3 regions of the Natronincola ferrireducens genome follow, and region 1 is predicted to be linked to each of the others. Evidence: riboswitches for the same ligand, from Rfam matches in the RefSeq annotation. Region 1 holds a riboswitch; each other region holds the start of a gene.
What was found. Region 1 has a riboswitch for S-adenosylmethionine ahead of BLS22_RS01870 (methionine ABC transporter ATP-binding protein). Riboswitches for the same ligand answer to the same signal wherever they lie in the genome.

Region 1 (10,283 bases):
ATAATTAAAAATGGCAAATGATACATATCTATATGCTGGACCTTTTAAAACATAGCTTCAGGAAAGGATAGAGCACCAATAAAAGACCATGAAGAAAAGCCATCATTAGAAAAAATGATGGCTTTATGACACTAATTAAAAAGCAGGTACTACTGCTCCTTGATATTTAGTTTCAATGAATTCCTTAACCTCTGAAGAATTTAATATTTCAATTAAAGTTAGAATTTTTTCATTGTTTTTATCTTCAGAACGAATGGTTAATACGTTGGCATAGGGAGAGTTGGCATCCTCCATGATTAATGAATCATTTATAGGGTTAAATCCAGCCTCTAGAGCATAATTGGTGTTGATAATAGCAGCCTCAACATCATCCAAAGCTCTAGGTAGTTGTGGAGATTCTAAAGAAATAAATTTTAAATTTTTAGGGTTAGATGCAATATCCATTTCGGTGGCTGTTAAGGAAGCATCCTCTTTCAATTCAATGAATCCATAATATTGAAGTAATAAAAGAGCTCTACCGCCATTGGTTGGGTCATTGGGGATAGCAATAGTTGCACCATCCTCTAATTCTTCAATGCTAGTAAGTTTTTTAGAATATAAGCCTAAAGGCTCTACATGAACCTTTGTGGCAGCAGTTAATTCTAAACCATTGTTAGCTGCAAAAGTTTCCATATAGGGAACGTGCTGAAAAAAGTTGGCATCAATTTCTCCATCACCTAAAGCTAGGTTTGGTGTAACGTAATCAGTAAATTCTACAATATCTAACGTGATACCTTTATCTGCTAGAATAGGTTTAATAAATTCTAATATTTCTGAATGGGGAACTGGGGTGGCACCAACCTTTATTATAGCTGTTTCTTCCTCTGTTATAGCAGTATCACCACTTGTATCTTCAGCTTGGGTGCAGCCTGCTAATAAACTAATTACCAATAATCCAATAATAAATAAAATACTTTTCTTTTTCATATTGTTACCTCCTGTCAATTTTTTTAGCTAAAATAGTTCCTGAAATCTGTATGAACTGTACCATGACAATCAATACAAGTACTGTCCATATCATAAGGTTTTTATCAAAACGATGATAACCATAGCGTATTGCTAAATCCCCTAGACCACCTCCTCCTACAGCCCCCGCCATGGCTGAATAGCCAATGACATTTACTAGAGTAATGGTAATGCCTAGGATAATAGCTGGCATGCTTTCTGGAATCAAAACCTTATAAATAATTTGTAGGTTTGTAGCTCCCATAGCTTGAGAGGCTTCTATAACGCCTTTATTAACCTCCAATAGAGCATTTTCTATAATTCTAGAAAAGAAGGGAATGGTAGCTACCGTCAAAGGAACAATAGCGGCAGTTGTTCCGATAGAAGTCCCCACAATTCCTCTAGTAAAAGGAATGATAGAAATCATCAGGATGATAAAGGGAAAGGATCTCCCTATATTGACAATATAGGAAAAAATGTTGTGGAGCCCTTTATTTTCCATAATATGATTTTTTCTAGTAATCACCAAAATAATTCCTATAGGTGTTCCAATCAAAACAGCTATTAGGGTAGATATTGAAACCATATAAAGTGTTTCCTGTAGAGAAGGAATAATCAAGCTCAATAATTTATCCATTTTATAAACCTCCTACCTTTACATTTCTGAACAAATCCAGTGGTATAGGCTGATGTTTTTCGAAGGCCTTGTTACCCAATAGGAGATTGGTATAGGGATGCTGAGGTGTCTTAAATATTTGGTTTACACAACCCCTCTCTACAATCTCTCCGTCCTTTAACACAGCCACCTTCTTACAGATTTGTTGAATAACCTCCATTTGATGGGTAATCAGTACAACTGTAATATCTAACTTTTCATTAATTTCTCTTAATAGGTTCAAGATGCTTCTACTGGTGATGGGATCTAAGGCAGAAGTAGCTTCATCACTTAACAATATTTTGGGATTTGTGGCTAAAGCCCTGGCAATAGCAACCCTTTGTCTTTGTCCCCCACTTAATTGAGAAGGGTAATGATTCTTTTTGTCTTGAAGGCCTACTAATTCTAGCAATTGATGAACTCTAATCTTTATTTCGTCTTTTTTCATACCATCCAACTCTAGGGGATAGGCTACATTTTTCTCTACAGTTCTACTGGTTAGCAAATGATAATTTTGAAAAATCATACCCATATCTCGACGGCATTTTCTAAGGTTATTAGGAGAAAGCTTTGTTAGGTCGATACCATCTATCCGAACCTCTCCTGAGGTAGGCTTCTCTAGTAGATTAATACAACGGATCAAAGTAGATTTTCCAGCACCGCTAAGACCCATGATACCGTAGATATCTCCCTTATCTACGGTTAAACTGATGTTCTTTAAGGCTAAAACATTCCCCTCCTTTGATTCATAAAGCTTACTGATGTTTTTTAACTCAATCATGGTTTTACACCTCTTTCTATAAAATAAAAAAACCACTTTCTCGACGAAAGAGGCACCAAAACAATAGTTCCCTCCCTCATCTCTCAGCACATGATGTGCTGCTGGAATTGGCACCTTCGATCGTAATCGCGGTTGCCGGGTTTCATCGGGCCAGTCCCTCCACCTCTCTTGATAAGAGTGTTTCATTAAGTATTAAATTTTTATAATAAAAAAACCACTTTCACAACGAAAGAGGCATCAAAAGTATAGATTCCTCCCTCATCTTTCAACACATAATGTGTTGCAGGAATTGGCACCTTCGATCGTAATCGCGGTTGCCGGGTTTCATCGGGCCAGTCCCTCCACCTCTCTTGATAAGAGTATAATAATTCGATTTAATTTTTTACTTCAATCATAAAATACATTATATTAGTTTTTGGAAAAAAAGTCAATAATAAAAATAAAATAAATTTTTGTTGTTATTTTTTCTGTAGGTAACAACGGAGATATATTATTTTGTCAGAAAAATTTTTATTTAATTAAAAGGAAAAAGGAGAAAAAGGTAGAAGTTTATATTAAAATGTATGTTTGGGGTGAGATGATGTCTTATCAGTCAAGAATTAAAGATGGATTTACCGATGCGTTATTTGAAGCGATTTTAGAGCTAGAGACAGTAGAGGAGTGCTATAGATTTTTTGAAGATGTTTGCACCATTAAAGAAATTCAATCCATATCCCAAAGGCTAGAGGTTGCCAAGCTACTGAAGGAAGGGCGAACCTACATTGAAATAGAAAAAACTACGGGGGCCAGTACCGCCACCATTAGTAGAGTTAATCGTTGCCTTCATTATGGGGCCGACGGATATAAGCTAGTCCTAAAAAGGTTAGACGAACAACAAAAACAAAGTGAAGAAGATTTACAACAAGAATAAAAACAGGGAAATCCTAACATTAGGATTTCCCTGTTTTTAAGTTGGGTTCTGTTGAAAGATAATTGTTGATGTTTTATAAAAACCTCTCGGTCTTGTAATTGGTATCATTCCAAGCAATAGTGGAGGATATAATAATGGTTGCTATCAATTGAGATCCTTCACTACCTTCAGATACCATAGCATGACAAAAGCTCCAGCAGGTCTTATTATCATTATTTAGACGAAAATCAACAGTGATATTTAACATAATTTTATAGTGCTATTGATCTAAATGGAAAGCCTCATGTAAGATATTGACGGCTTTTTTTCCTGCCTCCTGTGGTACAAGGCAGGAGATAGTAGAATGGGAGTCAGAACTTTGAAGGATTTTAATTCCTTCCTTGGCTAAGGCACTGACAACTGTAGCCATAACTCCTGGTATTCCAGTAATTCGACAGCCTACAATAGTTACCTTACTACAGTTATTTAAAATAGTATACTTTACATCAAAATCCCTTAGTATGTTTTTAAGATTTAAGTTTTGACTTCCATCAATGGTGAAGATTTTTTTATCGACAAAGAAGTTAATCATATCGATACTGATATTTCCACAGGCTAGAGCCGATAGTAATTGGCTGTCTTTTTCAGGATTGGCCTCTGTATAAATGGATATCTGACTTATATCATCCTTATGGGTAATGGCAGTTAATAAACCTTTAGAGGATTTAGAAGAATAAGGGAGGGTACCATTTTTCCTGCAGTAATAAACAGTGGTGCCAGGATGGGTAGACATGGTATTTTTAATTTTCAAAGGGATATTACCATTTTGAGCAATTTCCACTGCTCTTGGATGGATAACCTTTGCTCCCTTATCGGCCATTTGAAAAACTTCATCATAATTCATCTCATGGATTATTTTTGCTTTTGGCACTACATTTGGATCTGCTGTCATGATACCGTCTACGTCGGTATAAATCTCTACACACTTTGCATTTAAGGCTACTCCTAGGGCCACAGCTGTTGTATCGCTGCCTCCACGACCTAGGGTAGTAATTTCATTATCCTTTGTAGCCCCTTGGAAGCCAGAAATGACAACGATTTTGTCCTCTTCCAAATGCTTTAATATTTTACTAGCATCTATTGATAATATGTCTGCATTACTAAAGCTATCATCTGTTAAAAGTCCCGCCTGATAACCTGTGAGGGCCACTACATCAAAACCAGCTTCTTCTAAAGAGGAGGCCAATACGACAGAAGAGATGATTTCACCACAGGACATTAAAAGATCTAGGTGCTTTAAGCTACAGCTGGGGGCATTTTCCAATACTAGATTCCTCAGGGTATCTGTGGCATAGGGCTCCCCTTTACGGCCCATAGCAGAAACCACAATGACCAGGCTGTAGCCAGCTTTTTTTCCCTCAGTTATTTTATCAATAACCATTTTTCTTCTTTCTCTTGTAGACACGGAGGTTCCTCCAAATTTTTGCACAATAATATCCACACAAACCACCCCATATTTATTGAAATTATTCATCCTTATATTTAAAATATGCTTCAATAGGATAAATGTTCTACAGGAACAGAAATCAAATTTTTAAAAAAGTATGGATGTTTTGGCTATTTAATATCCCCACAATAAATGTGGATTTTATAAATTCCAAAATGCACAAAATAGACCTCCATTTCATAATATAGAATGAGACACGATACAAAACTATGAGAGAGTGAGGTGTCAATAAATGAGTGATGCTGTAAAAGGAACAGGGGTTTTAGGAGGTTTTTTCAAAGGGGACACCAGTATATTGTTTTTCTTTTTATTGCTGGTAATAATCTTCTGTAACTGTCGTCTATTTAGAGATTCAGGTGATAGCCTATTATTCTTCTTATTAATATTGGTAGTGCTATTTACTGGACGGGGAATATGTTAGCATGAGGGTTAAATAACAAGACTTCTAGGGTTAGCTAGGTAAAATATTTTACTTAGCTAACCTATGGAGGTAACCATTTTATCAGTTTTAACATAGTATATATTAAGACTAGAGATAGTCCTAATAAGAATTATAAGGAGGGTGCTAATAAATGAGTGAAGTAGCTAAGAGCAATGTATTAGGCGGTTTATTTGGTGGCCAAAGCAGCATATTATTCTTCTTCCTATTGCTAGTAATAATCTTCTGTAACTGCGGTATATTTAGAGGTACAGGAGATAGCTTATTATTCTTCTTCTTGTTACTAGTATTGTTATTTGGTGGAAGATATTTCTGGGCTTACTAAGTTAAATGCCTTGCCAAACAAAAAGGGTAGAGTTTCTGCCCTTTTTGTTTTTGTAATAAAATACAGCTTTTTGTCAACAATAGTATTTGCTATAATAAACATAACTTTATTGGAAAATAATAAAACATATAAAAAATAATGGAAGGAGATAGATGTTTATGAAGCTTATATTAGATACCCATTGCCACACTTTATCCAGTGGTCATGCCTATAGCACTATACAAGAAATGGCTGCCTATGCTAAAACCATAGACTTTCAATTGATTGCTATTACTGACCATGGGCCTAAGATGCCTGGAAGTGCCCATAAATTGCATTTTAGAAATTTAAGGGTTGTACCAAAAGAAATAAATGGGGTGGAAGTTTTGAGGGGGGTAGAGGTAAATATATTGGATTATGATGGAAAGCTGGACCTTTCAGACAATGTTCTAAAGGATTTAGATTTGGTTATCGCCAGCCTACATCACCCCTGTATCAAATCAGGAACTGTGGAGGAAAATACCCATGCCCTCATCAACGTTATAAAAAATCCCTATATACATATTATCGGACATCCTGGAAACCCAGCCTATCCAATAGATATTGAAAAGGTAATAGATGCTGCTAAAGAGTACAACACCCTAATAGAAATTAACAATAGTTCCCTCAAACCAGAAACCTTTAGGGTGGGTAGTAAGGAAAACTGCTACAATATCTTAAAGGCATGTCGTGACAAGGGGGTTTCTGTAGTAGTAGGTAGTGATGCCCATATTGCCTTTCATATAGGAAACTTTTCTGTGGCACAGGAGATGCTAGAGGACCTTCAGGTGCCAGAGGAATTAGTGATGAACACTTCTGTAGAAAGACTAAAAGCAGCCCTGAGTAAAAAACAAAAGTAATTTTAAAAATCAATCTGCATAGGTATAGATAGAAAATTAATCTATGCAGGGAGTGGAGAAAATGATATGAAAAAAACCACTTATTTTATTACAAGAACTAGTTTATTGTTGTCTTTAGCTTTAATTTTTCAAATTGCCTTTAGAACCTTTGCCCAACCTATAGTAGGACCATTGATAAATCTTATTTTAATTATCAGTGTCATCAAGGTAGGGGTGGTTTCAGCTGTTATGATAGGATGTCTTACACCCCTCATAGCATTTTTAATTGGCATTACTCCACTACTACCCTTGATACCCTTTATTATGATAGGTAATAGTATTTTTGCCTACATATTTAATTATTTTTATAGGAAAGAACGATTGGCTAATGACTATAGGGCCATCATTCCAGCAGCCTTTGGGAAATTTATATTTTTAGCCCTTTCCATAAGATACCTAGTCACCTTATTTATTCCCCAGGTACCACTAAACCTCATAGCCGCCTTTACTTGGCCCCAACTATATACCGCCTTGATTGGTGGGTTTTTAGCCATCTTTATTTCAAAGCTATTAAAATAAACTTTAAACAAACATTAAATAAATCCCTGAGGGGATTTATTTTTGTGTAAAGCAAAGAATAACCAATGAAGAATTTATTCACAATAATAGGGTAAATCTAAATACTTGTAAGAGAGGAGGAACAAAATGCCTGAGGAGCTTAGAGTAAAAGAAAAAAATAATCTTGAAGAAACCCTACCTAAGGAGCATTATGATGAGCTGGAGGAATATATCAATAGCTTACCTTCTTTAGAGGGAAGATTGATACAGATTCTCCATAAGGCCCAAGATATTTTTGGTTACTTGCCAAGAGATGTTCAGTTGTTCATTGCAAGAAAACTAGGATTATCAGGGGCTAAGGTAAATGGTGTGGTTTCTTTTTATACTTATTTTACTGAAGAAGCTAGAGGAGAGTATGTCATCAACGTCTGCACAGGAACCGCCTGTTTTGTCAAAGGAGCCAATAAGCTTTTGGAGGAATTCCAAAGTAGGCTAAAGGTTTCCGTAGGAGACACCACAGAGGACAAGAAATTCACATTGAAGGATGTTCGATGTGTTGGAGCTTGTGGCTTAGCCCCCCTAATTGTTATTAATGATAAGGTATATGGGAGGGTGAAACCAGAAGAAATTGATGCAATCTTATCTGAATATCAATAGGAGGTTAAAGCATGAAGGCGATTAAATCCCTAGAGGAATTAAAAAAGATCAGAGAAGCTGCCAATGACAGACTTACTATAAGAAGGGCAGGAGAGGAGGAACATATAAAAGTAATGGTGGGAATGGCCACCTGCGGCATTGCGGCTGGGGCTCGTGAAACCTTTAATACTCTTTTTGAAGAGATTGATAAGAGAAATCTTAAAAATGTATATTTAGTCCAAGTAGGATGTATGGGTTATTGTCATGATGAACCTATTGTACAGGTAAATGTCCCAGGAGAAGCAGCTATTCTATATGGGAAGGTAGATAAGAAAAAGGCTATAGACATTATTGAAAAGCATATAGAAAATGGAGAGCTACTACAGGACTCCATTATTTCTAAATCCTTTCATAAGGCATAGAGACTGGAGGGAAGTGAATGAGGAACTATCGATTACATGTACTAGTCTGTGGTGGAACTGCCTGTGAATCTCAAGAGAGTAGGGATATAATTCAGAAGTTCCATGAAGAACTAGAAGGCGTTGGTTATGATAAAGAAGTCCAGGTAGTAAAGACTGGATGCTTTGGCTTTTGTGAGAAGGGTCCTATCGTAAAAATTCATCCTGACCATGTATTTTATGTGGAGGTAAAACCCCAGGATATTAAAGAAATTGTTGAGGAGCATGTGGTAAAAGGCAGAATAGTAGACAGGTTATTGTATAAAGAACCTAGCAATGAGAAAAAGATTCAAGAACAAGAGAACATATCTTTTTATCATAAACAGTTGAGAATTGCCTTAAGAAACTGCGGATTCATTAACCCTGAAGATATTCAGGAGTACATAGCTGAAGGTGGTTATTTAGCCTTAGGAAAGGTGCTAACCCAAATGACTCCAGAGGAAGTGATAGGCATAGTAAAAGACAGTGGTCTTAGAGGTAGAGGTGGTGGTGGTTTTCCTACTGGATATAAGTGGGAGCTAACCTATCGTAATAAAAACGATTTAAAATTTATTATCTGCAATGCTGATGAGGGAGATCCAGGGGCCTTTATGGACAGGAGTATTCTAGAGGGAGATCCCCATAGTGTTCTAGAGGCCATGGCCATAGCAGGCTATGCCATCGGAGCAGAAAAGGGCTACATCTATATTCGAGCTGAGTATCCCTTAGCTATTCACCGATTAAATATTGCCATAAACCAAGCTACAGAGTATGGTTTTCTAGGAGAAAAGATATTTGATAGCAGCTTTAATTTTGATATTGAATTAAAATATGGTGCCGGAGCTTTTGTATGTGGAGAAGAAACAGCCCTTATCAACTCCGTAGAGGGTGGTCGGGGGGAACCTAATGCAAAGCCACCATTTCCAGCGGAAAGCGGATTATGGGACAAACCTACCTGTGTTAACAATGTAGAAACCTTTGCAAATATTCCACAAATTATTTTAAAGGGACCTAAATGGTTTAACGGTATAGGGACAGAAAAAAGTAAAGGAACAAAGGTTTTTGCCTTGGCTGGAAAGGTAAACAACGTTGGTCTAGTGGAGGTGCCTATGGGGATTACCCTAAGGGAGATTATCTACGATATAGGAGGAGGCATCCGTGAAAACCATAAATTTAAAGCAGTCCAGACGGGGGGACCTTCAGGGGGGTGTATTCCTGAGGATTATTTAGATACCCCAATAGATTATGAAACCTTAAAGGATATCGGGTCCATGATGGGTTCAGGGGGAATGATTGTCATGGATGAAAATGATTGTATGATAAATATTGCAAAATTTTATTTAGAATTTACAGAAGATGAATCCTGTGGGAAGTGTACCCCCTGTAGAATAGGGAATAAAAGATTACATGAGATTTTAGTAAGGATTTCTAATGGAAAGGGAACAGAAGATGATTTAAAAAATCTTAAAACCTTAGGAAAAATTATTAAGGATAGCTCCCTTTGTGGCCTAGGACAAAGCTCTCCAAATCCTATTTTAAGTACAATGGAATATTTTCCAGAAGAATATCATGAACACATATTTAACAAAATCTGTCCAGCAGGAGTATGCTCTATGGGTAAAAAGAAAAAGCAGCCAGTAGTACCGAAATAATAAGGATAAAGGCGGTGAAATTTTGAAGGAATATGTTAAAGTGACAATCAATGATAAAGAAGTAAAGGTTCCAAGGGAATACACAATATTGAATGCAGCAGTAGAAGCAGGCATTAAGATTCCAACCCTATGTCATTTGGACCTCCATGATCTGAAAATGGTGAACCGTACCGCCTCCTGCAGGGTATGTATGGTGGAGGTGGAAAATCGTCCTAATCTGGCACCGGCCTGTGCCACACCTATTAATGATGGCATGGTGATTCGTACCGACACCATAAGATCTATCAAGGCTAGAAGAGTGGCGGTAGAGCTATTGCTATCCAATCATCCTACCGATTGCCTTATTTGCCAGAGAAATTTGCGGTGTGAGCTACAAGCCTTAGCCCAAGAATTAAATATTAGAGAAATCCATTATTCAGGAAAGAGAAACAAGTATCATCTAGATACCTCCAGTCAAGCAGTTATTAAAAACCAGGACAAGTGCATATTATGTCGTCGCTGTGAAACCGCTTGCAATGAAATACAAACCTGTGGTATTTTATCGGCTTTAAATAGGGGGTTTG
Region 2 (10,283 bases), on a different contig from region 1:
TTTATTGAAATAGCTTGACCCCTCACCAGTCTTGCATACCAAGGCCACCAAGATATGGCGATGGCCAACATAGCATTTCTTAAACTGGGACCTAAAAAGGCTGATATAGCAATGGCTAACAAAAGAGGCGGAAAGCTTAAAAAAACATCTGTAATCCTCATTAAAATTTCATCCACGTAGCCGCCTATTGTTCCTGCTACAGCTCCAAGGGGGACACCTATTAATAGGGCTAATCCTACTGCCAATAGAGCCGTCTGCAAAGATATTCTTGTTCCATAAAGCACTCTACTGAATATATCCCTCCCTAGCTCATCGGTTCCAAACCAATAATTTGAAGAAGGAGCCATTAGCTTATCCTGAGGATTGTTCTCTCTAGCAATATGGGTGGGATAGGGAACAATATAGGGAGCTACAAGGGCAACAACAATTAAAAGGATAACGGCAATAAAAGCTGCTTGGGTTAATCGATTTCTATTTAATAGGTATATGGAAAATTTTAATTCCTTCATTTTAGGCTGAAGGGTTTTTAAAGATATTGCTTTATTTAACATGTCACGCCTCCTCCTAAACCCGGATTCGGGGATCTAGTGCGATAATGATATCTGCCACAAGATTTAATACAACATAGGCAACTGCCGAAAAAATAGTAACTCCCATGATGGCTGGATAATCCAAACTAGTCACCGCCGATGCAATGTAACTTCCGATACCAGGCCAGCTAAAAATAGCTTCTATCAAAAAAGTATTTACCAATGTATACCCTATCGATAAGGTGACTACTGTGGCCGTAGGCCCTAAGGAATTTTTTAAAGCATAGGACCATGTAACAATTCTTTCAGGTAAGCCATAGGATCTAGCAGCTCGAATATAATCTTCACTTAATATTTCCAGTAAGGCAGACCTTGTCATCCTAGCCACTAAAGCTATAGGATAAAGCGCCACCGTAATTCCTGGTAGAACCATATGAAGAAGTGCATCCTTTAAAACCGGGATATTCCAAGTAATTAAACTATCAAATATTAGAAAACCAGTCACATGGGGCACATCATATAAAAGCTTTGTTTGTATACTTAGTTGCCCCCCTAAGGGCAAAAGACCTAACCCTCTATAGAAGATTAATTGAAGGAACAGGGCAACCCAAAAGATGGGGAGAGATACCCCACCCACTGAAAAAAAGCGGATGAGGTGGTCTGACCATCTATCCTTCATCTTGGCAGATAATAGACCTAAAGGTATGCCTACAAAAACAGCAGCAATAGTAGAAATTAAAACCAATTCTATGGTGGCTGGCAAGTATGCCTTTAATTCTTTTATTATAGGCTGATGAGACCTTAAGGAGTTTCCAAGATTTCCTCTAAGCAAGTCCCTTACATACCTTCCAAACTGTATATATAAGGGTTGATCTAAGCCTAGTTCAATCTCCGCCCTTTGAATTTGTTCAGCTGTAGCCCTTGGGCCAACCCATTGAGCTGCAGGGTTGGAGGGTATCATTCTCGTAATGGTAAATGTGATAACAATTACACCTAATAAAACCAGTATTCCTGATAAAAGTCGTTTGATGATTAATGATTTCAATATATCACCGCCTAAAAGTCTGTCTTAAACTTCTTATTGTTGTCTATAGGTTTCATGGAAAAATACAACATTTGGATAAACTGGATTGTTTTTTACCCCTTTAAAGGTTTTGTTAGCAATCCAAGCATATTGCATATCGTAGACAAAAATAGAAGGTGCTTCTTCAACCAAAATCTTTTGAGCCTCTATAAACATCTCTTCTGCCCTATCTCTATCGGTACTACTTATAACATTAGCTTCATCAATGAGGTTGTCAAATTCTTCATTGCTCCAATAAGCTAGATTAAATAATATGTCCTCCTCTGTATGGAACATAGAATATAACCATCCATAGGGACTGGCAAAATCTGGCCACCAGTACATCACTAGAATATCCTGTCTTCTATCAAGGGAACTGCTTCTAGAAAGCTCCCATTGACTTTCCCAAGGCATTCCACGAATTTCTAGGTTTATATTTAGCTTATCTAATTCAGCCATAAATAGTTCAGCTGCGTTTTTTTGCGTCTCATCTCCAGCTGCATAGGTTATAGTAATGGTGAATCCACCATCTTCATAGCCTGCCTCCTTTAATAAGGCTTTGGCCTTCTCGATATTATGCTCATATTGATATAAATCTTCTCCATGACCCCAATGTCCTAAAGGAACAGCACCTCTAGCTTGGGTTGCATAGCCACCTACTGCATATTCCATTACGTCCCCATAGGGGAATGCATAGGATATAGCTTGGCGAACCAATTTATTGTTTAAAGGCTCTTTTTCAGTATTAAATTTGAAGAACAAATTCTGATAAGAAGGTCCTACAATAAGGTCTAGATTTGGATTGTTTTTTAACACCTCTAAATCCTCATAGGGAAGCATACTGACGAAATCAACTTCTCCTCTTTCTAGCAATAATCTTCTAGAGGATGCTTCTGCCACCCTTTTAAAGAAGACTTTATCAAAGTAGTTGCCTTCCCATCCCTTCCAATAATCTTCAAAAACCTTTAGTACAACTTCTTCCCCCATCTTAAAACTATCTATGGTGTAGGGACCTGTTCCAGCTGTATTGCCTTGAGCAAACCAATTACTGGCTTCTTCCGTTGCTGCTGGTGACATAATAAATCCTGCATACCCAGCACTGGCAATTAAATCTAAAGGTGCTGGATAGGAGAGCTTAAATTCTACCTTGTACGTATCTACTACATTAATCTCCTCCACTGGATGCCAAATATAAGCAGCCCCTTGATCCATATTGATGGTTCTTTCTATAGACAGCTTTACAGCTTCAGCGTTTAAGTCACTGCCATCATGGAACTTTACCCCTTCTCTTATATTAAATTCCCATATTAATCCATCTTCGCTAACAGAATAATCCGTAGCCAAAACAGGAACAACTTTATCTTCTAATGCTTCATATTTTAATAGGGTCTCATAAATATTGTGTAGCACAACAATACCATTAGAAAATTCTACACTTGGATCAAAATCTAAGATTGGTTCATTAGCCGTAGCATAAAAAGCTATTCTTGGCTGACCCTCTTCCCCTTGGGCCGTTTGTTGTCCTCCTCCACAGGCAGTCATTAAAAATCCCGATAAAATTAAAATGCCTATCAATAAAAAAATAGATAGTTTTCTTTTCCAGCTTTGCTTTTTCATTCTTTAACCTCCTAAATTATTTTTAAAAATTCGAATAACTTTTATTTATACATTCTCTAAGAAACTTTATTCTTCCTTTGTAATATCTATAAACAGAGGGTATGGTTTTTGTAAATATTACAATCCCTGTGTTTCCAATGTATTGAATTTTATTTTAGACAAAAAAACAACGAATGTTTATAAATAATTTGGTTTATTTTAGCTATTATTTATCCATTCGCATGTATATTTAAATTGTGTTATTGAATTGTTTTATTTAGTATAGTTTGTTAATTTTGATAGCTACTGATAATTGTTCAATAAAATTCCCCTGTATATTTTCTTTATCAAAAATTTCTTTGATTTTCATAATTCTATATCGTATAGTATTTTCGTGCTGAAATAGTACTTGTGCGGTTTTTTTAACATCTGTATCGTTATCTATAAAAGCCACTGCAGTTTCCAAGAGATTGCTTTTATTCTTCTCATCATAGCTTATGATAGGCTGGAGTATCTCATCATGAAAGTTCTTTATGGCAGGATTATGTCTTAATGGTGTTAAAAATTTATAAATACCTAGCTTATTGTAGTAGACAACCTTTTGATCCATAATTTTTGCTAAATCACAAGAAAAAACCGCCTCTTGAAGAGCTGTATTTAGTTTATCTAAGCCTAAATGATAGTTGCTAATCCCAATTTTGTAGGTGGTACTATCTTTCCCCAATGTCTTTATAGCATAGTTCAAAGTACAACTTATATCTTCATATGTCCTTTTATTACTTGTAATGATAAATAAAATACCCTTTCTAAACTTAAGAATCGTCCATTCCTTATGCCCTACATAGGAATCCTTTATCCTTTCTATATACCTCTTTGTAATGGCATAATCACTGTAAAATAAAATTATTACATTTTTTTCAAAGTTTTCGTTGATTTGATAAGCTTTTTCCAGCAATGCATTTTTATTAAAGCTTTCCTTTAGCATATGTTCAATCTCTAAACTTTTGATAGTATCAAGATTGTCTTCAATAATGGCCTCCATCACATCCATAATTATCTCCGAGTAGGGAATTTCACCACTTATTACTAGAATAGGGTAGTCATTGTCATCAGCTACCTTCTTCACCTCCTGGTGGATTTCTCCAACAAAGGAATCAATGAGACATAAGGCACAGGATCCAGCTTTTATCATAATATTGATAGCTTGTATCTGATTTTCAATGGAATTTCTTATGTCATAAAAACCCGAAAGATAAAAGTCCCCCTCCTTTGATAGGTGCTGAGGATCATCATCATAGGTAAATATATCAAAAACACTTATTCGTTTTATCCTTTTATCTAAACCATTCTTCCCTGCGATAATAGTAACATTTTTAAAAATTGGTAGATTTAAAATATCCCTTACTGTTATGGTCACAACAGTCCCTCCTATATCCTAGTATCTATTAAGTTAATTTGTAACGTATTGTATAAAAAATTTAACCAAAAGTAAAGGAAATTTTTTAGAATATTTAAACAAAGTCCTCCCTATATTTAAAAGGAGGACTTTGTTTAATTAATACTGAATATTAAGTTTTTTGCTTAACGTATCTAACATATCCTTCGTCATAGCTGTTAAATCATATTTTGGATTCCAGCCCCATTGCTCTCTTGCTTCACTATCATCCAATGAATTGGGCCATGAGTCTGCTATGTTTTGTATGTCTTGATTTACATTATAATCTATGGTGAACTCTGGAATATGCTTTTTAATCTCTGCAGCAATGCCTTCGGGATCAAAGCTCATAGCAGTAACATTAAAGGCATTCCTATGGACTAACTTAGTTGGGTCAGCCTCCATTAGATTAATAATAGCATCTAGTGCATCTGGCATATACATCATATCCATATAGGTGCCCTTTTGTAAAAAGCAGGTGTATTTCTTATTTTTTAGGGCTTCATAGTAAATATGCACAGCATAATCAGTGGTTCCGCCTCCAGGTAATGCAACATTAGAGATTAATCCTGGAAAACGAACACCTCTAGTGTCCACATTGAACTTTTTAAAGTAATAATCACAAAGAAGTTCCCCTGCCACCTTTGTTACACCATACATGGTGGTTGGACGCATCAATGTATCCTGAGGAGTATTATCCTTTGGTGTACTAGGACCAAAAACTGCGATAGAGCTTGGGGTGCAAACAGCACATTGATTTTCTCTAGCAACTTCTAAAATATTATATAGACCATTCATATTTATATTCCATGCTGCCGATGGATTATTTTCTCCATTGGCTGATAAAATAGCAGCAAGATTAATAATAGTATCTGGCTTATGCTTTTTTACTGCATCCACAAGATGTTGTGGGTTAGTAACATCTACAATTTCAAAAGGTCCACTTTCTACTACCTCATTTTCTTGTCTTCTTCTACTACTGGCAATTACATTATCATTGCCATAGATTTTCCTCATGTTCATTGTCAATTCTGAACCTATTTGACCTAATGCGCCAGTTATTAATATTTTTTTCAATATATTGACCTCCTTTATATTAAAGATTTACTATACACTATTGCCTATACTTATTATTGTAAAAAATCTATTTTTTAAACCATTTCTGAAGAAGAAGTTCTACGATTTTTATCCTAAAATATCCACTATATTAGCGATTTAGAAAAATATAACATTTAGTCCTTGAGTCAAGGACTTTTCCAATATCTGTCTTTAGTGTACTTTATTTTTATGATTTTGAAAAGAATTTTTTTAAACTTTAAAAATTAATAACCAAAACTACTTTATTATAATAATTCACCATTTATTGGGGGAAACTCATGTAAATTGGACATATTCCTCTTTTTTTGTTAAGATGGTTTAGAATATACTTACAAAGGAGCGTTTAATTTATGGATAACAAAAACATTTTGGCAGTAGTAGGGGATCGTGAAATTACCGAGGCCGATCTACAACTACTTATGAGGGGCATTGATCCACAAAGGGCTGCACAATTTCAATCGGAGGAAGGCAAAAAAAGATTGTTAGAAGAGCTTATAAACCAAGAATTGTTTTATCTAGATGCTTTAGACAACGGTCTAGATAAAGATGAAACCTTTCAAAAAGAGTTGAAAAAAGTAGAAGAAAGTTTTTTAAAGCAATATGCCATTAACAAATTGGTAAAAACTGTAGCCCTTGACGAAAAGGAATTAGGCGAGTATTACGAATCCCATAAAGATCATTTTAAAAATCCAGCTACTGCAAAAGCTAGTCACATTCTTGTAGATAGTGAAGAAGAAGCTGAAGCAATTATTAAAGAGCTTGAAGGGGGTCTTTCCTTTGAGGAAGCCGCTGAAAAATATTCAAAATGTCCTTCAAAGGCTCAGGGCGGAAACCTAGGTGCTTTTCCTAGGGGACAAATGGTACCTGAATTTGAAGAAGCTGTTTTCAGCATGGAAAAGAATGAGATTAGCAAGCCTGTAAAAACTCAATTTGGTCACCATATTATTAAGGTATTTGAGCAAAATCCCGAAGAAATGAAGTCTTTTGAAGATGTTAAAGGTCAATTAGCGCAACAACTTCTTGGTCAAAAACAGCATGATCTGTACTCAAATAGAGTAAATGAATTAAAGGGTAAATATGAAGTAAAAGTAAACTTATAAATACAAAGACGACCCAGTTGGGTCGTCTTTTATAATAATTTTCTATGATAAACGATGTCGGTAAGAACTTTACCCTCGAATTTTTCGTATCGAATCCCTGCCAAATTGTACTGTTGTTTAATTGCAAATTCCATAGATGCAAAATTTGGCTTTGGTGAAATAATCGTCTCGGAAAACATATCCTTAATCCCCATAGCTTTAGCATCTTCTTTAAATCGTTTGTATAGCTTACTTCCTATACCTAATCCCGTTAAGTTTGAGCGAACGGCAATTTTTTCGAGAACAACAAATTTTTTCAGAGATTTTTTATCAAAATCTCCCTTCCACATAGTCTTAAAAAGCCAAGTGGGTTCCATGTTAATCCATTGTTCTTTTGTGTAGGCCAAGAGAAATCCTAAAACCCGTTCTCCTTTTTTAATGACATAAAATAGCTTTGAATTTTCAACATCATTTTTAAACTTCTCCCCATACTTTTTCTTATCCTTTAAATAGTTATCCATTAAAAATCCTTTTCTATGGTCTTTGCTATCGGTTCCTACAGAAGCTGCTACTGCCAATATTCCTTCAACATCCTCCACAGTTGCCTTCGTAACCTTTAGATCCTCCACTTCATGTGCCCCTAATGCTTGAGCATAAGCTTTGTTAATACTCATTGTATCCTCCCTTTATTTATTCTTATCGTCTTTCTTTTCTCTTTCTTACTTCATTCTGGTCAGATGAAGCCTACCACACCCCCTTGATATTTTTGTCAAACTTGTATATTTATAAAAATCACATTTGCAAAGTATTTTTGTATTATATCCTCATTAAATTTATATTTTTTATATTTTTATTTGTTTTTAGTAAATATTTTAATATTTTATACCCAAAACAAATACTTTTTAAACTATTTGTAGAATTATATTAGATAAATATATGTTTTTCTTAAATATGATAGATAATTAAAGGGTATAAGGGAATTTCCTCTTGATAATAGCACAAAATTCTATTGAAATTCGTGTTTTATCCCTGGTTTTATCTTTTTATACAGATTATTATATCTATGTATTTATTCATTTCTATTTAATTATTATAACATATTTTTTATAATTTTATAAATATACAGTTTATTCTATAGGCTCTATAATTTTATTAATGTACTTCTGAGGATTTTAGAAGGATTCTATAAATGACCTGCTCCAACATTTTTCAATATTATTAACTACCATAAAATCAACAACAGAATTTAACAGATGAAAAATTTAAAATAGATTTAATTATTTTTATTTTTTAAAAAAACCTTGACATAACCTTTACTGGGTGATAAATTATATAACATAAAACTTCATACTTAACTCTTATAAAGAGTGGCGGAGGGACTGGCCCTATGAAGCCCGGCAACCAGCATACTATGTGCATGGTGCTAAATCCTGTAGGTATATTTACCTAAGAGATGAGAGGATAACTAATCCATATATGCTTATAAGCTTCTCCATTCTCTTGGAGGAGCTTTTTTGTATTTCAATACTACTATTAAAAAGGAGCGATATTAAAATGTCACAAAAAAATTTGAGATTTGACACACTTCAGGTCCATGCAGGACAGAAACCAGACCCTACTACAGGTTCAAGAGCAGTTCCCATTTACCAAACCTGTGCCTATGTATTTAATAGTGCAGAGCATGCAGCTAATCTATTTGGTCTTAAGGAAGCTGGCAACATCTATACAAGAATTGGCAATCCTACAACAGCGGTGTTCGAAGAACGAATCGCTGCCCTAGAGGGAGGTGTAGGAGCTTTGGCAGTATCTTCTGGTCAAGCAGCTATTACCTACGCTATCCAAAACCTTGCTGAGGTTGGGGATGAAATTATTTCTGCCAGCACCTTGTATGGAGGTACCTATAATCTATTTGCTTCTACCCTACCAAGAATGGGCATCAAAACAGTATTTGTAGATTCTGATGACCCACAAAACTTTGCAGCAGCTATTAATGAAAAAACGAAAGCTATTTATGTAGAAGTAATAGGTAATCCTAGCATTAATTTAATTGATATCGAAGCAGTAGCAAAGATTGCCCATGAAAACGGATTGCCTCTTATTGTAGACAATACCTTTGGGACCCCTTATTTAATTCGTCCTATCGAGTTTGGTGCAGATATTGTTGTCCACTCTGCAACAAAGTTCATTGGGGGTCATGGAAGCTCCATTGGTGGGGTAATTGTAGATGGTGGAACCTTTGATTGGACTGGAAGCCACAGATTTTCATCCTTTACAAAACCCGACCCCTCCTATAACAACGTAAGCTATACAGAAACCTTTGGCCCTCTTGCTTATATTGTCAAAGCTAGAGTGCAGCTTCTAAGAGATACAGGTGCTACCCTAAGCCCCTTCAATGCCTTTTTATTTATTCAGGGACTTGAAACTCTATCCCTGAGGGTACAACGCCACGTAGAAAACACAAAGAAAATTGTAGATTTTTTAGTTAATCATCCCCTTGTTGACTGGGTGAATTATCCTAGTCTAGAAGATAATAAATATTATGACTTAGCACAAAAATACTTACCTAAGGGGGCTGGCTCCATTTTTACTTTTGGTATTAAGGGGGGCCTAGAGGCAGGAAGAACATTTATCGACAGTCTAGAGTTATTTTCTCTATTGGCCAATGTAGCAGATACAAAATCCCTTGTGATTCATCCTGCCAGTACAACCCATGCTCAGCTAACAGAGGAAGAACAAAGGGCTGCTGGTGTTACCCCTGACATGATTCGTATTTCTGTGGGAATAGAAGATGCAGCAGATTTGATTGACGACTTGGATACAGCTCTTGAGAAATCAAAGCGTCAGTAAAAATAGATTCAAAAGGAGGAATTTCATTAAATGCCAGTAAAAATACCCGATAATCTTCCCGCTACCGAAGTTTTAAACAAGGAAAATATTTTTGTCATGACAGAAAGCCGTGCATTGAGTCAGGATATCCGGGCTTTAAAAATTGGTATTCTAAACTTAATGCCTACAAAAATTACTACTGAGGTTCAAATCTTAAGACAATTGGGGAATTCTCCTCTACAGGTGGATATTGTCCTCCTGCATCCTAAAAATCATAGTTCAAAGAATACCCCGGAAAAGCATTTGACCACCTTTTATAAAACCTTTGATGAGGTAAAGGATGAGAAGTTTGATGGCTTTATCATTACTGGAGCCCCTATAGAGCATTTGGATTTCCATGAAGTCACCTATTGGGAAGAGCTAAAAGAAATTATGGATTGGACATTGACTAATGTCACCTCCACCCTTCATATTTGTTGGGGGGCTCAGGCAGGACTATATCATCATTATGGAATTTTAAAATATCCCTTACAAAATAAAATGTTTGGTGTCTTTCCCCATACCATTAACAAAAAAAACATAAAGCTTTTAAGGGGCTTTGATGATTATTTTTATGCCCCCCATTCTAGACATACAGAAGTAAGAAGGGAGGATTT
Region 3 (10,283 bases), 150 kb from region 1:
TGAAGATGAAAAAATTAGGTTTAATACTATTAATTATTGCTATGATGGTGACATTTATAGGCTGTGATAGGAGACAAGTTGAGAATGAAACCCCTCCGGTGGAGACGGAAAATGTCGATAACGATAACGATGTGGTGGACCCTACACCCCAGGAGGAAAATGTAGAAGTGACCCTATACTATGTCAATCAAGAATATGTTATGACAGGGGATGAAAGTTTAGAATCCATTGTACCAGTTATAAAAGAAGTAACTGTAGGGGAAAAGTCCCTAGAAGCTATTATTTTAGCGGAGCTACAAAAACAACCAGAGGATGAAAATTTGACTACAACCTTAGAAAATATCAAGGTTTTAAGTGTTGATATAGCGGAGGAAATAGCCTATGTAAATCTGGCAGGAGACAAATTAAGTGGTGGTAGTCTTCAAGAAGCTTTATTACTGAATCAAATCCTATACTCCTTGACGGAGATAGAAGGGGTGGAGGCAGTACAAATTTTAGTGGATGGCAGTAAAAGAGAGACGTTGATGGGTCATATAACCATCGAAGAACCTTTAACAAGAAACGATAATTAAAATAAATAAGGGGAGAAATTTTTCTCCCCTTAACTTGATTCATCCTCCAGCATCAGTCGATGGTACTGTACGATCAATTCATCTATTTCTATATTTAACGCAAAAATTTTATCGTAATCTTCGTTTTCTTCTAAATAACGTCTTAATTTATTTTTTTGGTTAGCGATCTCTATACTTAACTCTTCTAATTTCCCCATAATTCAATCCCCTTTCTAAACAACTAGATAACTAGAAGATGCTATTTTTATTTTTACATAAATCATATAAAATATTATAATGCAAAAGGTTAAAAAACCTATATTGCAAAATATACTTGTACAAATTATACCACAACTTCCAATGGCCAAACATTAAATTTACGTTACAAAGGGGTAATGGATAAACATAATACCAAAGGCTTACTGGGATATAGGGACTTAGTTCTATCGCCATTGTTTTCACTATATAATAAATAGAGGTGAAGGGAATGGAAAGAATGCTGGAACTAATTACCCATGAATTGATGGTGCTGTTAATTGCTGCAATGCCCCTAATTGAAGTAAGGGGTGCTATACCTATAGGGGTTTCCCTTGGCATGCATCCTGCCCATGCAACAGTTTTAGGGATTGTAGGAAGCTTAATCCCTGTTCCTCTTTTGCTTCTATTTATAAAGCCTTTTATTTTCTATTTCAGAAATATGAGGATTTTTAGCAAAGTCATTGATAGAGCTGTAAAAAAGATATTGAAAAAAAGTAAAAATATTGAAAAATACAGTGTGGTAGGATTAGTTTTATTTGTGGCTGTTCCTTTGCCTACAACAGGAATATGGAGTGGGTGTCTAGCAGCTATCCTATTTAATATCCCCTTTAAACAAGCTTTTCCAGCAATTGCTCTAGGTGCTGTAATTGCTGGAAGTATTATGTTTGTTTTAAGCTATGTAATTGTTACAATTTAGTTTAAAAGGAACCCTAATTTATTCATGAAGAAAAATTTTCCTACTTTAAAATATTCATTGACAGAGAAGAGACAGGGTGATATGATATTGCATGATAAAAACTTAATAAAAATCTTGATACCTTATCAAGAGTGGTGGAGGGAAGGGCCCGATGAAATCCGGCAACCATAAGTAGTATGGTGCTAAATCCCACAGAATATAATTCTGGAAGATGAGGAAACGAAATTGGTGTATTATGCCTCTTCTTTTTGAGAAGAGGTTTTTTATTATGGATAATTTTCGCTAAAAAAATAAAACTAATAGAAATCCTTTAAAATGTTTATAAGGAAATGATGACCTTCTCCTATTCATTCTACCCTTATCATTTCCTATATATATATAAATTTTACTTACAACAAAATCTTCCTACAGAAGCTTCAAGGTTGAGTTTGTTGAACCCAATAACGGAAATTATAACTTATTTACATTGTATATAGCTTATAATTTCCTATTGATTATAAAAATAAGGAAATAAGGAGGAAACAGTATTATGGCAAGAAGATTATTTACTTCAGAATCTGTAACAGAAGGACATCCAGATAAAATTTGTGATCAAATATCTGATGCTATTTTAGATGCCATTTTTGAAAAAGATCCAAATGCAAGGGTAGCTTGTGAAACCTCTGTAACAACTGGTCTTGTCTTGGTAGCAGGGGAAATTACAACCAATTGCTATGTAGATATTCCAAAGGTTGTTAGAAAAACAGTGGAGGAAATTGGTTACACAAGAGCAAAATATGGATTTGACTGCGATACCTGTGCTGTATTAACAGCCATTGATGAGCAATCTTCCGACATTGCTATGGGGGTAAATGAAGCCCTTGAAAGCAAAAAAGGTGAAATGCAGGATGAATTAGAAGCTATTGGGGCTGGAGACCAAGGTATTATGTTTGGTTTTGCCTGCAATGAAACCCCTGAGCTAATGCCTCTACCGATTGCCCTATCCCATAAGCTGGCCAGAAGATTAGCAGAGGTAAGAAAAAATGGTACATTATCCTATCTTCGCCCCGATGGAAAAACCCAGGTGACCGTTGAGTACGATGGAGACAAGCCTGTGAGAATAGACGCTATTGTTATTTCTACACAACATAGCCCAAAGGTAGATAGAGATACAATTGAAAATGATTTAATTGAGTATGTCATTCAAAAGATTGTACCAACAGAGCTATTGGATGAAAATACTAAGTACTACATTAACCCAACCGGTAGATTTGTTATTGGTGGACCCCAAGGGGATGCTGGATTAACAGGAAGAAAAATCATTGTAGATACCTATGGGGGTTATGCTCGCCATGGTGGTGGAGCCTTCTCTGGAAAAGATCCAACGAAGGTAGACCGTTCTGCTGCCTACGCTGCTAGATATGTAGCCAAGAATATTGTAGCTGCAGGTTTGGCTGATAAATGTGAGCTGGAGTTGGCCTATGCCATTGGTGTGGCTCAACCAGTATCCATTATGGTGGAAACCTTTGGTACAAGTAAGGTAGAGGAGGACAAGCTGGTACAGCTGATAAGAAAGCATTTTGACTTAAGACCAGCAGCCATCATTAGAGATTTAGATCTAAGACGTCCTATCTATAGACAAATAGCGGCCTATGGTCATTTTGGAAGAACAGACGTAGATGTTCCTTGGGAACGAACCGATAAGGCTGAAGCATTAAAAAATGATGAAATTATAAGAGGATAGTAGAAAAAAGAACTGACCCCCCAAATAGGTCAGTTCTTTTTTTATAGCCAATAGAAACTTAGAAATTTTATAATTTTAGGAACTAGCTTTATTCCCTCCCCTAACCATATAGGCTAAAGGATATGGGTTAAAAATCCACCTTCATTTCAAGGGAATTTACCCTTTTCCTCCCCCTACAATCCCATGATTCTTAAATTCCCCTTTACTATAGAAGTCTATACAATAAAGTCACCGGTAATAAAGGAAGATGCATCTTTTAAAGGATGTTAAAAAATGAATCGTTTATTTGAAGAATTGGTGAAAAAGGCCCTAAAGGGGGAGAAGGAGGCGATAGAACAGCTATTGCTACAGCTAAGGCCCTTAATCATTGCCTATAGCAAAAGATATGGAGGAAGGGAGGGTATGGATGAAGATGCCTACCAAGAGGGTCTTCTGGAAATTTTAGAAGGACTGCAGGATTTTGATTCTGCTAAAAATGTACCCTTTTTAGCCTATATTACCATAAGGGTACGATACTACTATTTAAATAAGAGGAGAAAAGTCAAAAGCCACTTTTCCCTAGAGGCAGATATAGGAGATAGTGAAGGAATTTCATTAATAGATTTACTAGAGGATACAACTGCTAAGGTGGAGGAGACTTATATGGAGATGGAGGAAAGCCAAAGGTTAAAGGAGGCTATCCATCGACTAACCTCTTGTCAAAGGGATATTATTTTACAATATTATTTCCACAGAAAAACCCTCAAGGAAATTGCTGCTATAAAGGGTATTCACCCTATTTCAGTAGCTAAGACAAAGGCCACTGGTCTAAAAAAATTGAAAAAATTATTGAAAGAATGGTACTAACCTTTTCCTTCCCAAAACATTTAATGGATGTAGGCTGCAGCTACAAAACTTAATGATAAAAGAAGGGGGGTGACGAAATGCCAGTAAAAGCAATGGGAGCAACCTCAAGAATAAGATTACAGTTCATTGATAGTGTAGATCAAGAGGGTAAAGAAAAGCTTACCTCCAGAAGCTACAGCAATGTAAATCCAGATGCTGTTGACACCCAGGTGTACAACGTATCAACGGAATTAGCTCTTCTACAGGAAAAGCCAGTCAAGGCCATAATGAGAATTGATGAGAAGGAGCTAATCGAGGAGTAAAGGAAGAAAAAATTTTTATAAAGGAGGTGAAGCTTCGTGAAAAAGGTATTGGAAATGACCTTTAAGAAGGAAGATGACAAACTGACTAAGGTGATGATTGTCAACGCCCGAGGAGATTTAACACCAGCTGAGGTGAAGGCAGCTATGCTGAACATCATCAATGAAAGTGTTTTTAGCATAGGAGGGGCAGGGTTATCAGACATCCACAGTGCAAAGGTGATTACAACCCAAGAGGAAGAATTCGATTTAGCATAAACTAAGGGGAGAGAAGTCTCCCCTTAATTCATAATAAGGTGGTGAAGAAGGTGAATGAAGTGTTGAATCAGGTTGCTAACCTAGGCTTCCCCATTGTAGTATCCATCTATCTATTAATACGGATTGAAGGAAAATTAGAGGGCCTTACCCTTAGCATCCATGAACTGGCAAAATCCATTCAAGTTCTATCGGCAAAATAAAATAAAACATCATGACAAAACCTCCTGAAAATCCAGGAGGTTTTGTCATGATATAAAGAAAAAGGAGGAATTATAAGGAGTATAAATATCCAAACCCCCATTTCCCAACATTTTTGTCAGAATTGTATATTTATTAATGGCAGGGTTTTTTCCTTATGCTATAATAAAAGTAATGGATTTTTGTGTAAAACTATTTAACATATATGAAGCAGATAGAGGAACTATGACATAAAAAACCTAACCTTAATGGAGTAGGAGGATAAAGAAGTGCTGGAAATTCAGGGTAGGCTTATAGAAATAATTTTTCAGAACCAAGCCAATGGCTATACGGTTGCTGTTTTAGAAACACCAGAGGAGGAAGTGACCCTAGTAGGATATCTTCCGGCCCTGAAGGAGGGAGATCATCTGCTGGTGAAGGGTGACTGGAGGGTACATCCCGTTTATGGACAGCAGTTGGAGGTGGGGGAATATCGTCCAATCATGCCCTCTACAGAGGAGGGCATGATCAATTACCTTTCCTCTGGAATTATTACGGGAATTCGTAAAAAGATGGCGAAAAAAATTGTAGAATTTTTCGGGAAGGAAGCATTGGAAATTATAGAATTTCAACCCCATAGATTGACGGAGGTTCCAGGGATTGGCGAAGCTAAAGCCAGTGTCATTGCTGAGGCCTTTCAGGATCAAAGGGAGCTAAGGGAAATAATTCTCTTTCTTTCCCAATATGGTATATCCCCCAGCTATGCAGTGAAAATCTATAAAAGCTATGGGGAAACCACCATTGCCACCATCCAAGAAAACCCTTATCGATTGGCAGAGGATATCGTGGGGATAGGTTTTATTACCGCTGACCGTATTGCAAAATCTATGGGGATTGCTCCTAATTCTAGATATCGGATCTATGCAGGTACAAGATATATACTAAATACCTTTCATATAGAGGGACACACCTATGCACCAAAGGATATATTATTGGAAAGAACTGCCGAACTACTGAAGGTAGATATAGGTATGGTGGAGGAGGCAGTGCAAAACCTAGCCTTAGACCAAAAAATACAGCTGGAGAATCGTGGAGGGGAAATGATTATCTACTCCCTCCCCTATTATTATGCAGAAACCAATGTATGCAACAAGCTAATTGAACTAACTAGAGTAAAGCTAGATCCTTTAGATATTCATATCGAAGAAGCGTTGCAGCAGATACAGGAGGAGGAGGGGATTTGGCTGGCCAACAACCAAAAAGAAGCCATCAAACAGGCTCTGGAAAATGGCATACTGGTCATTACTGGAGGACCAGGAACAGGAAAAACCACCACCATCAATACCCTCATTAAAATTTTAGAAAAGCTGGAAATGAAAATTACCCTAGGGGCCCCCACAGGAAGGGCCTCTAAAAGGATGACGGAGGCCACCGGCAAAGAGGCAAAAACCATCCACCGACTGCTGGAGTTGGGATTTGCTGAGGATGAAGATGTCATGATGTTTCAAAGGAATGAAGACAACCCTCTGGACAGCAATGTCATCATTATTGATGAGGTTTCCATGGTGGACATCCTTCTCATGAACAGTCTGATGAAGGCAGTTGCCTTAGGAACGCGATTGATTTTAGTAGGGGATGTGGATCAGCTACCTTCGGTGGGGGCAGGGAATGTATTAAAGGATATTATCGACAGTAGGATTGTAAAGGTAGTAAGGCTAAATGAAATCTTTCGCCAGGCGGAGGAAAGTATGATTATCGTCAATGCCCATAAAATCAATCAAGGTAAATATCCTATCCTCAATGCAAAGGACAAGGACTTCTATTTTATTACAAAGCATCAAAAAGAAAACATTGCAAAAACCGTTATACAGCTGGTGAAGGAACGATTACCAAATCATTATCAGTATGATCCTATAAAGGACATACAGGTGTTGACCCCTATGAAAAAAGGGGAAACCGGCACAATCAACTTAAATAAAGAGCTACAACAGGCCCTAAATCCTTCAGCCCCTTGGAAGAAGGAAAAGGAAATGAAGGAAAAACTCCTCCGTTCAGGGGATAAGGTGATGCAGATAAAAAACAATTATACCTTAAAATGGGAGAGCCTCGATCCCGATGCAGAGGAGGAAAAGGGAGAAGGGGTATTCAATGGAGACATTGGTTATATCCAAGCTGTGGATCAAGAGGATCAAGAACTTACTGTTCTCTTTGATGACTATCGCCTAGTGACCTATAGCTTTGCCCAGCTGGAGGAGCTGGAGCTGGCCTACTGTGTCACTATCCATAAAAGTCAAGGCTCGGAGTTTCCAGTGGTGGTAATGCCTATTACCTGGGGACCCCCTATGCTCTTGACAAGAAATCTTCTCTACACCGCCATAACCCGTGCCAAAAATCTGGTGGTGCTGGTGGGGTCAGAAAACTATTTAAAAATGATGGTGAACAACAACAAAATTATTGAAAGATACTCGGGTTTAGGCTATCGACTAAATAAATTTTATGAGTTTCATCTTCAGTCTAGGGAATGATGAGGGTTTAAAATAATTAGATAAATACAATCAGGAGTGATACCTTTGGATGAAAAAAATATCCAAATATTTGATTGGGGGGAAATTCAATGGATATACGAACCAGAGTCCATGAATTCCTCAAATATGATGTATATTGGCGTGGCAACTATTCTCCCAGGGGAGAGACAAGCTAAACACATTCATTATGGAAATGAACAGTTTTTATATGTCCTATCTGGAGAGGGTGAGCAGCTGTTAGACAACAAGGTCACTAACATAAAGCCGGGAGCATTTTTTCATATAGAAGCAGGATCTGTCCATGAAACCATCAATATTGGCAATGAACCTATGAAACAGCTGATTATATCAATCCCAGCGTCGCCAGAGAACAATACTTTTGTAGAAACTAGGATTAAAAAGTTGGTTAATATTAGAGGTAAACAGGAGTCAACAATTAAAATTAATGATGAGATAAAAAAGTTATATGATGAAGCCGTTGGTATCCTCGATATTCCCATCAGTATTTTTAATAAAAAAGGCGATGCTGTTATTGTAGGCAAAGAGTTCCCGGATTTTTGTGTAAAAATGTGTGGTGTAAATACCAATATTAAAAATTGTTGTTTATATGAAATGAAGGAAGAGTGGGGACCAAGGCAATATAAAGAGCTGTCAGCTAATGTTTGTTCCTATGGGATAACTGTTTTTTATCTCCCTATACTTTGCAATGACGAAGCTATCGGTATAATCCTAGGTGGGCATATAAGGACCTCTAAGGAGGAATTAAGCAGCATTTATAAAAATAGCAAAAAGGATACAATCCAGGACCCTTCTTATCAAGTCATTCAAGTGGTGCCCAAGGGAACAATGATTGCTATATTACAGCAGATGAAAAAGCTAAGCAAAAACATTGCTTATTATTATATATTTAAAAAGGCTGAGATGGAATTAAATAAAAAAGAAGAAATCATTCAAGATATTATTAAAAACGAACTTATGCTGGAACAATCTTTAAAATCTACTGAAGGAAAGATTTTAAATATGCAAATTAACAATCATTTTCTTTTCAATACCCTCAATGCCATCGCAGGAATGGCGGTAAAGGAGGATGCCTTTAAAACCTACGAATCTATTATACATCTTGCTCAAATGTTTCGATACACACTTAAGACGGAGAATGATTTTGTAAAACTGAAGGAGGAAATAGAACAGCTACACATCTTTCTACAGCTACAAAAATTGAGGCATGGTGATAAATTAAGGATAGATTTTGAGATTTCAAAGGAAGTAGATAAGGTTTATGTTCCATTTAACTGCCTACAACCAATTGTTGAAAATACTTTTATCCATGGATTTCGTTGTAAAAAGGATAAAATGCATATTCGTATCCTAGTAAAAGGCGGTGAAGATAGGATAGGGATAGAAATCCGAGATAATGGTTGTGGAATAGAGGATAAAAATATAGAGGAGCTGAATAGAAGGCTAAGTAGGGAAAACAAAGAAAAAACCCTTAGTGGATTAGGGATGATCTATTCCAAATTTCAACTGTTATATCAAGATAATTTTACATTTGAAATCCAAAGCCCATGCAATAAAGGAACTACTGTGAAGATTATTCTGCCAACCAAGTGGGCTTAAAAAGTTCCAAAATGATAGGATTTTCGTAGGGGGGATTATTATCAAAACTGCACTTATTGTGGACGATGAAGAACTATCCCGTGAACTATTAAGGTATTTGATCAATAAGTATAGATTCCCTATTAAGGTAATAGGACAGGCTGCTGCAGGTGATGAGGCTGTAGGACTGATTTTTGATTTGAAACCAGATATTGTTTTTTTAGACATTGAAATGCCAGGCTACAATGGTATACAAGTAATGGAAAGGATCAATAGAGATTATATAGGAGCCATCAAGTTTATCGTCATCACAGCCTATAATTACTTTGAATATGCTCAGGCTGCTTTGAGATTAGGGGCTAAGGACATTCTATTAAAACCCATTGAGCCAAAGCAATTTAAGGAAACGATAGAACGGGTTTTACATTATAATTATACAGACAACCAATTTTTTAACGAAATATTGGCCTATATCAATAACAATTATTATAAAACCATTCAGTTAAAGGAAACTGCAAAAAGGTTTCATACCAGCCCCAATTATATCACTAGAATGTTTAAAAAATACTTTGGTGTTAGCTTTATCGTTTACTTAAATAGAATAAAAATAGAAAAGGCAAAAGAGCTTTTAACCGACACACAGTTATCTATAAAAGAAATTGCTAACACAGTTGGCTACAACAATCTCAATTATTTCTATAAAAACTTTAAGATGATTACAGGGATTACACCTAAAGGATTTAAGAAAAATGAAGGTTAACTTCTGTTATACTAAAGAAACATCATGTGGACCGTAGGAGTTTAGCACGTTAAATCCTAGGGTCTTTTTCTTATTTTATGAAGGATTTGAAATAAATAAAGTTAAATCTGTTCAATAAATAGTCAATATAGTTAATTTTAAAGAAAGAAATTGTTTGAGATAATTAATTTAAAATATTTAAAAAATTCAAAATATATCTTGGAGGGATAAATATGTTACATACTGTTAAAGAAAAGGATATGGATTTATACAATATCGTGGAGGAGGAGCTTCAACGTCAAAGGACTGGTATTGAAATGATAGCATCTGAAAGCTATGTACCAACCCAAGTTTTGGAATTACAAGGTAGTATATTGACCAATAAGACAATGGAGGGCTTTCCAGGCAAAAGATATCATGCGGGAAGTAAAGTTATTGACAAGGCAGAGATATTAGGTATTGAGAGGGCAAAAGAGTTATTCAAGGCTGAACACGCCAATATACAGCCCCATTCTGGATCAAATGCTAACCACTGTGTCTATACAGCAATTTTAAATCCTGGAGATACAGTATTGGGAATGCGATTAGATCAAGGAGGCCATCTGACCCATGGC

Region 2: another riboswitch for S-adenosylmethionine. It lies ahead of BLS22_RS10085 (O-acetylhomoserine aminocarboxypropyltransferase/cysteine synthase family protein); the one in region 1 lies ahead of BLS22_RS01870 (methionine ABC transporter ATP-binding protein).
Region 3: another riboswitch for S-adenosylmethionine. It lies ahead of metK (methionine adenosyltransferase); the one in region 1 lies ahead of BLS22_RS01870 (methionine ABC transporter ATP-binding protein).

The regions. Positions count from the first base shown of each region.
Region 1 covers NZ_FNFP01000001.1:409,503-419,785, forward strand. The annotation lists gene BLS22_RS01860 (MetQ/NlpA family ABC transporter substrate-binding protein) at 136-966, opposite strand; gene BLS22_RS01865 (methionine ABC transporter permease) at 971-1,621, opposite strand; gene BLS22_RS01870 (methionine ABC transporter ATP-binding protein) at 1,623-2,420, opposite strand; SAM riboswitch class I at 2,494-2,598, opposite strand; SAM riboswitch class I at 2,676-2,780, opposite strand; gene BLS22_RS01875 (YerC/YecD family TrpR-related protein) at 3,001-3,330, shown strand; gene dapG (aspartate kinase) at 3,590-4,843, opposite strand; gene BLS22_RS01885 (hypothetical protein) at 5,049-5,237, shown strand; gene BLS22_RS01890 (hypothetical protein) at 5,389-5,580, shown strand; gene BLS22_RS01895 (phosphatase) at 5,739-6,458, shown strand; gene BLS22_RS01900 (ECF transporter S component) at 6,525-7,016, shown strand; gene BLS22_RS01905 (NADH-quinone oxidoreductase subunit NuoE family protein) at 7,143-7,652, shown strand; gene BLS22_RS01910 ((2Fe-2S) ferredoxin domain-containing protein) at 7,664-8,053, shown strand; gene BLS22_RS01915 (NuoF family protein) at 8,071-9,720, shown strand; gene BLS22_RS01920 (NADH-dependent [FeFe] hydrogenase, group A6) at 9,743-10,283, shown strand, end outside.
Region 2 covers NZ_FNFP01000004.1:51,489-61,771, reverse strand. The annotation lists gene nikC (nickel transporter permease) at 1-551, opposite strand, end outside; gene BLS22_RS10115 (ABC transporter permease) at 565-1,575, opposite strand; gene BLS22_RS10110 (ABC transporter substrate-binding protein) at 1,609-3,210, opposite strand; gene BLS22_RS10105 (PucR family transcriptional regulator) at 3,467-4,606, opposite strand; gene BLS22_RS10100 (L-threonine 3-dehydrogenase) at 4,745-5,701, opposite strand; gene BLS22_RS10095 (peptidylprolyl isomerase) at 6,073-6,822, shown strand; gene BLS22_RS10090 (GNAT family N-acetyltransferase) at 6,852-7,475, opposite strand; SAM riboswitch class I at 8,157-8,261, shown strand; gene BLS22_RS10085 (O-acetylhomoserine aminocarboxypropyltransferase/cysteine synthase family protein) at 8,356-9,648, shown strand; gene metA (homoserine O-acetyltransferase MetA) at 9,679-10,283, shown strand, end outside.
Region 3 covers NZ_FNFP01000001.1:258,655-268,937, forward strand. The annotation lists gene BLS22_RS01155 (GerMN domain-containing protein) at 1-572, shown strand, start outside; gene BLS22_RS14910 (hypothetical protein) at 602-769, opposite strand; gene BLS22_RS01160 (COG2426 family protein) at 1,039-1,506, shown strand; SAM riboswitch class I at 1,626-1,724, shown strand; gene metK (methionine adenosyltransferase) at 2,036-3,229, shown strand; gene BLS22_RS01170 (RNA polymerase sigma factor) at 3,503-4,075, shown strand; gene BLS22_RS01175 (DUF1659 domain-containing protein) at 4,153-4,377, shown strand; gene BLS22_RS01180 (DUF2922 domain-containing protein) at 4,414-4,632, shown strand; gene BLS22_RS01185 (YvrJ family protein) at 4,683-4,832, shown strand; gene recD2 (SF1B family DNA helicase RecD2) at 5,100-7,334, shown strand; gene BLS22_RS01195 (histidine kinase) at 7,380-8,951, shown strand; gene BLS22_RS01200 (response regulator transcription factor) at 9,010-9,690, shown strand; gene BLS22_RS01205 (serine hydroxymethyltransferase) at 9,903-10,283, shown strand, end outside.